One region of the Sanguibacter sp. Z6_81 genome, then DNA from elsewhere that is predicted to be linked to it. Evidence: riboswitches for the same ligand, from Rfam matches in the RefSeq annotation. Region 1 holds a riboswitch; the other holds the start of a gene.

Evidence for each region. A riboswitch is a leader RNA that binds a small molecule or an ion and turns the genes downstream of it on or off. The one in region 1 is predicted to bind thiamine pyrophosphate.
Region 2: another riboswitch for thiamine pyrophosphate. It lies ahead of thiC (phosphomethylpyrimidine synthase ThiC); the one in region 1 lies ahead of thiO (glycine oxidase ThiO).

The regions. Positions count from the first base shown of each region.
Region 1 covers NZ_JBXUFV010000003.1:31,608-35,005, reverse strand. The annotation lists gene guaA (glutamine-hydrolyzing GMP synthase) at 1-536, opposite strand, end outside; gene thiE (thiamine phosphate synthase) at 571-1,290, opposite strand; TPP riboswitch at 1,316-1,399, shown strand; gene thiO (glycine oxidase ThiO) at 1,407-2,600, shown strand; gene thiS (sulfur carrier protein ThiS) at 2,597-2,824, shown strand; gene AC2AXK_RS08535 (thiazole synthase) at 2,821-3,398, shown strand, end outside.
Region 2 covers NZ_JBXUFV010000001.1:300,206-303,603, forward strand. The annotation lists gene AC2AXK_RS01425 (septum formation family protein) at 1-115, shown strand, start outside; gene thiC (phosphomethylpyrimidine synthase ThiC) at 134-1,834, opposite strand; TPP riboswitch at 1,826-1,935, opposite strand; gene AC2AXK_RS01435 (maleylpyruvate isomerase family mycothiol-dependent enzyme) at 2,048-2,707, shown strand; gene AC2AXK_RS01440 (maleylpyruvate isomerase family mycothiol-dependent enzyme) at 2,710-3,348, shown strand; gene clpB (ATP-dependent chaperone ClpB) at 3,392-3,398, opposite strand, start outside.

The DNA of each region.
Region 1 (3,398 bases):
CTGACCTCGGGGTGCCACTGCACGCCGTAGAGGTGACGCTCCGTGTCCTCGAACGCGGCCACGGGCGAGCCGGCCGACGTCGCGAGGACCTCGAAGCCCTCGGGGGCGGAGTGCACGGCGTCGCCGTGGCTCATCCACGTCGTCTGCTGCTCGGGCGATCCCTCGAGGAGGGAACCGGGGTGGTTGATCTCGACGAACGTCCCGCCGTACTCGGACAGGCCGGTCTGGGCGACGGATCCGCCGAGCGCCTTGGCCATCGCCTGGAAGCCGTAGCAGATGCCCAGGACAGGGACGCCGGCGGTGAACAGCTCAGGGTCGACGAACGGGGCGCCCGTGGCGTAGACGGACGACGGGCCGCCCGAGAGGATGATCGCCGCCGGGTCCTTCGCGAGCATCTGCTCGACCGTGAAGGTGCTGGGGACGATCTCGGAGTACACGTTGGCCTCGCGGACACGGCGCGCGATGAGCTGGGCGTACTGGGCACCGAAGTCCACGACGAGGACGGGGCGCGGCAAGGAGGTTGGGGTCTGCGTCACGACCCCAGGATAGTCGGCGCACGTCGGGCGGGGTTCAAGCGCCCACGACGGCGGCCCGGATCCTCCTCGTCGCGTCCGCGGGGTCGCTCGCGTCCGTGATCGCCCGGACCACGACGACGCGGCGCGCACCGGCGTCGAGGACGGGTCGCAGCGTCGTGAGGTCGATCCCGCCGATCGCGAACCAGGGCGTCGTCGGGGCGAGGCGTGCGACGTCCCGCACGGCGTCCACGCCGACGGCGGACCGGCCAGGCTTCGTCGGAGTGGCATGGACCGGGCCGACGCAGAAGTAGTCGACGTCCGGGTCGGCGTCCGCTGCTACGGCCTGCTCCCCGCCGCGTGTGGAGCGTCCGATGCCGACGGACGGGCCGACGAGGCCGCGCGCGACGGTGACCGGCAGGTCGCGCTGGCCGGTGTGCAGGATCTGCGCTCCTGCCGCTGTCGCCACGTCGGCGCGGTCGTTGACGGCGAGCAGCGCGCCCTCCTCCTCGGTGAGGGCGGCCATGAGCGCGAGCAGCTCGAGCTCCTCGACGACGTCCAGGGACCGGTCCCGCAGCTGGATGACGTCGACACCGGCCCGCAGCACGGTGCGGACGAACGCCGCGAAGTCCGCCCGGTCGCCGCGGTCCGCGCGCGCGTCGGTGCACAGGTACAGCCGGGCGTCGGCCAGGCGGCGGCGCACGGACGCGCGGGCCGCGAGAGAGCCCGTGGCGCTGTCGTCGGGCAGGGGGGCCGCGCCGTGCTCCGTGAGCGTCATGGGGCGTGAGTGTACTGTGGCTGACGCACGGGAGCCCCGCACACGGCGGGGCTGAGAGGGCGTCACGCCGACCGTCGAACCTGCTCTGGGTCATGCCAGCGAAGGGAGCACAGCGCATGCGCGCACCTGTCGATCGGTCCACGCCCGCTCGCGCCACGACGAGCGACGTCCTCGTCGTGGGGCTCGGCATCATCGGTGCCACGGCCGCATGGCGCGCCCTGCGCGCAGGCCTCACCGTCACCTGCCTCGATCCGGCGCCCGGCACCGGCGCCACCCACGCTGCGGCCGGGATGCTCGCACCGGTCACCGAGGCGAGCTTCGGTGAGGAGTCGCTCACCGAGCTCTGTGTCGCGTCCGCCCGGCGGTGGCCGGCCTTCGCGGCGGAGCTCGAGGACGCGACGGGCAGCCCCACCGGACTGCAGGCGTGCGGCACGCTGTCCGTGGCGTACGACCAGGCCGACGCCGCGCAGGGCAGGCGGCTCGCGGAGCTCCACCGGGCGCTCGGCCTGACCTCCGAGGAGCTCACCGTCTCCCAGGCACGGGAGGAGGAGCCGTTCCTCGGCGGCCGCCTCTCCGGCGCGTACCGGGTGGCCGGCGACCACCAGGTCGACCCCCGTGCGACCCACGCCGCGTTGCTCACGGCTCTCACGGGCTCTGGTGCGGGCAGGCGGACCGCGACCATCGTGCGGCACGAGGCCGCGCGCCTCCTGCGCTCACCGTCCGGCGCCGTCGTCGGCGCCGAGGACCGCGCAGGCGGGACCCACCACGCCGGCGTCGTCGTGCTCGCCGCAGGTGCGGCGTCGGGCGGGCTGCTGGGCGACGTCCCCGAGGTCGTGCTGCCGACCCGGCCGGTCATGGGCGAGGCGCTCCGGCTCGACGCGCGCGGGACGGGCTTCGGGCTGCGCCACGTCGTGCGCGGGACGGTCCAGCTGCGCCCGGTCTACGTCGTGCCACGGCCCGGCGGGGAGGTGGTCGTGGGTGCGACGAGCGAGGAACGCGACGTGCCCACCGCCACGGCCGGTGGGGTCCACGCGCTCCTGCGGGACGCGCGGGCACTCGTCCCGGGCATCGACGAGCTCACGTTCGTCGAGGTCACCGCGCGGGCCCGTCCCGGGACGCCGGACAACCTGCCCCTCATCGGCCGGACGTCCGTGCCCGGCCTCGTCGCCGCGACCGGCCACCACCGCAACGGCGTCCTGCTCACCCCGCTCACCGCAGACCTCCTCGACGACCTGTTCGCGGGCCGACACGGCAGTCCTCCCCCCGCGGTCGATCCCCTCCGCTTCGCGCTCACCGGAGCGGACCGATGACCCGCGGATCGATCATCGTCAACGGTGAGGAGCGGGCGCTCGCCGGGCTCACCGACCTCCGGTCCCTCGTCGCGCTCTACGCGCCGGCCTGCGCGTCGGACGGTGCACCGAGCGGCGTCGCGGTCGCCATCAACGACCACGTCGTCCCCCGGGGACGGTGGGCGGGCACCGGGCTCACCGTCGGGGACCGCGTCGAGATCGTCACGGCGGTGCAGGGCGGATGACCGAGGAGCCTGACGCGTTCGTCGTCGCGGGAGTCACGTTCACGTCCCGCCTCGTCATGGGCACCGGCGGGGCACCGAACCTCCTGCACCTCGAGGAGGCGCTCGTCGCCTCCGGGACCGAGCTCACGACGGTCGCGATGCGCCGCGTGAGCACGCCGCAGCCGGGTGCTGCGGGCGGCGGCACGGTGTGGGACCTGCTCGCTCGCCACGGCATCCGACCCCTGCCCAACACCGCGGGATGCTTCAACGCCCGCGAAGCCGTGCTCACCGCCGAGCTCGCCCGCGAGGCGTGCGGGACACCGTGGGTCAAGCTCGAGGTCCTCGCGGACGACGTCACGCTCCTGCCGGACCCCATCGAGCTCGTCCGGGCCGCGGACGAGCTCGTCCGGGCGGGCTTCGTCGTCCTGCCGTACACCAACGACGACCCGGTGCTCGCACGCAAGCTCCAGGACGTGGGCTGCGCTGCCGTCATGCCGCTGGGCGCCCCGATCGGGTCGGGCCTCGGGATCCTCAACCCGCGCAACATCGCCGCGATCGCCGACTGGTCCTCCGTGCCCGTCATCCTCGACGCCGG
Region 2 (3,398 bases), on a different contig from region 1:
CTCGTTGTGGTTCCCGAGCAAGGACTCGTGGGCCGACGGGGACCGGACCGGGCTGTGCGTCGTCACGACACCCGAGGGCACCACGATCGGCGAGAGCATGGCCGCGCAGCTGTGACGGGCGCCGGCCCCGGCGCTACGCCTGGGTGACCGGCAGGTAGACGCGGCCGCCGGCGTCCTCGAACTCTCTCGACTTCTCGGCCATGCCCACCTCGATGGCATCCACCGTGGTGAGTCCGTTCTTCTCGGCGTACTCGCGCACGTCCGCGGAGATCCGCATGGAGCAGAACTTCGGTCCGCACATCGAGCAGAAGTGCGCCGTCTTCGCGGGCTCGGCGGGGAGCGTCTCGTCGTGGAACGCCCGCGCGGTGTCCGGGTCGAGGGACAGGGCGAACTGGTCGTTCCAGCGGAACTCGAACCGGGCCCGGGACAACGCGTCGTCGCGCTCCTGCGCGCGCGGGTGCTGCTTGGCGAGGTCCGCGGAGTGCGCCGCGATCTTGTACGTGATGACCCCGGTCTTCACGTCGTCCCGGTCCGGCAGACCGAGGTGCTCCTTGGGCGTGACGTAGCAGAGCATCGCGGTGCCGGCCTGGGCGATGATCGCCGCGCCGATCGCCGAGGTGATGTGGTCGTAGGCGGGAGCGATGTCGGTGGCGAGGGGGCCGAGCGTGTAGAACGGCGCCTCCTCGCACAGCTCCTCCTCGAGCCGCACGTTCTCGACGATCTTGTGCATCGGCACGTGGCCGGGGCCCTCGATCATCACCTGCACGCCGTACGACTTCGCGACCCTCGTCAGCTCTCCGAGAGTGCGGAGCTCGGCGAACTGCGCGGCGTCGTTGGCGTCCGCGATGGAGCCGGGGCGCAGGCCGTCACCGAGGGAGAACGTCACGTCGTAGCGACGGAAGATCTCGCACAGCTCGGCGAACCGGGTGTAGAGGAACGACTCCTCGTGGTGCGCCAGGCACCACGCCGCCATGATCGCACCACCGCGGGAGACGATCCCGGTGACCCGGCGGGCGGTGAGCGGGATGTAGCGCAGCAGCACCCCGGCGTGCACGGTCATGTAGTCGACGCCCTGCTCGCACTGCTCGATCACCGTGTCCCGGTACACCTCCCACGTGAGCTTCGCGGGGTCGCCCTTGACCTTCTCCAGCGCCTGGTAGATCGGCACCGTGCCGACGGGGATCGGGGAGTTGCGCATGATCCACTCGCGCGTGGCGTGGATGTCCTTGCCCGTGGACAGGTCCATGAGGGTGTCCGCCCCCCACCGGGCTGCCCACACCATCTTCTCGACCTCCTCCTCGATGGAGGACGTCACCGCGGAGTTGCCGATGTTCGCGTTGATCTTCACGGCGAACGCCTTGCCGATGACCATCGGCTCGAGCTCGGGGTGGTTGCGGTTCGCGGGGATGACCGCGCGCCCGCGTGCCACCTCCGAGCGGACGAGCTCCGGGTCGACGCCCTCGCGGGCCGCGGCGATCCGCATCTCCGGCGTGAGGATCCCGGCACGGGCCCACGCGAGCTGGGTGCTCGCACCGTCGACCCGCTCGGGCCGCTCGGGCCGCTCGGGCCGCTCGGGCCGCTCCCAAGCGTCGCGCGTCGGGGCCAGACCCGCGACGACGTCGATCGCCGGGGCGTCCGGGGAGTCGTCCGTGTACGGGCCGGACGTGTCGTAGAGGTCGAGGTGCTCGCCGTTGCTGAGGTTGACCCGGCGGACGGGGAACGTCAGGCCCGGCGCGTCCGGGACGGGCAGGTACACCTTCGACGATCCCGCGATGGGACCGGTGGTGACGGTCCGGGTGGTGACAGGCGTGCGCGCAGCATCCATCGTGCTCATCGAGCTTCTCCCTACGCCGGCATGATCCGGACAGGTTCGAACGGTCGGCGGCGCTGAGCCGCCCTCTCAGCTCGCTGCTGCGAGCTCCCGTGCATGTGTGGTTGTCCGGACACCGTACCCCAAACCGGGCACCCGCTCAGGCAGTAGTCTCGACGATGACGACGCGCGCATCTCCGCGGCGAGCATCGTGGCCCACCACCGGCAGGAGCAGACATGCGTGGGACAGCAGCAGCCGTCTGGCAGACCGTCCGCGCCGAGCGCCGTCGCCTCGTCGCGGACCTCACCGGGCTCCGCGGCGAGCAGTGGCGCGCACCGTCGCTCTGCCCGGGCTGGGACGTGCACGACGTCGTCGCACACCTCGTGGACACCGCGCGCACCGGCCGCGTCTCGTTCGTCCGCGACCTCGTCGCCGCCCGCATGGACTTCGACCGCGCCAACGAGCGTGGCATCGCACGCCAGAGGCGGGCGGACCCCCGCGAGACGCTCCACGCCCTCGAGCAGGCTGCTGACCTCACCCGGACACCGCCGGTCAATATCGCGACACGGCTCGTCGAGGCGATCGTCCACGGCGAGGACGTGCGGCGACCGCTCGGCATCGTCGGGACGTACCCGCCCGACGACGTCGCGGCCGCGCTGGCGTACCAGCTGCGCACCCCCGTGTCGTTCGGGGGCGGAAAGGAACGAGCCGCCGGGCTGCAGCTCGTCGACGCACGCACCGGCGCCACCTGGGGGACGGGCGACGAGGTCCGCGGCGACCCGCTCGACCTCCTCATGGCCGTCTCGGGACGCCCCCTCGACCCCGACCTGCTGGTCGGCCCTGGCGCCCAGCACCTCACGGCCGCCCCAGGACCCACCCGACCCGGAGGAGAGTAGACATGGCCACGCGCGACGACGACCACCTCTGGACCCTGGTCCACGCCGAACGGGCCGCGCTGGCCGACGACCTCGCGAGCCTGGGTGACGATCAGTGGCGGCACAGCACCCTGTGCGGAGCGTGGGACGTCGAGGACGTCGTCGCCCACCTCGTCGCCGCCGCGAGCACCGGGACGTGGAGGTGGGTTCGCAGCATCGTCGGTGCGCGCTTCCGCGTCGAGGTGCACAACGACCGCCGGATGCGCGAGCACCGCGGGAGCACACCGGCCGAGACGCTCGCCCGGTTCCGCGCTGTCGTCCCGAGCACGACCGCGGCGACGAGCCACACCCCGGCCTACCTCGGCGAGGTCCTCGTGCACGCCCAGGACATCCGCCGCCCGCTGGGACTCTCCCCGACCCCGAGCATCGAGGCACTGACGCCCGTCGCAGAGTTCTACGCGCGGCGCGACTTCGCCGTGCCGAGCCGCACGCACACGGCCAGCCTCGAGCTGCGTGCCGACGACGGGCCGTTCCACGCCGGCTCCGGGCCCCTCGTCTCCGGTCCGACGCTCGCCCTCCTCATGACCATGGCCGGTCGGCCCGCCTACCTCGACGAGCTCACCGGCCCCGGAGTGCCCGAGATCCGCCGCCGCATCACCTGAACGTCAGGCGTCCAGTCCTGAGCTCGTCCGCACGGAGGTCCGGTCAGCGC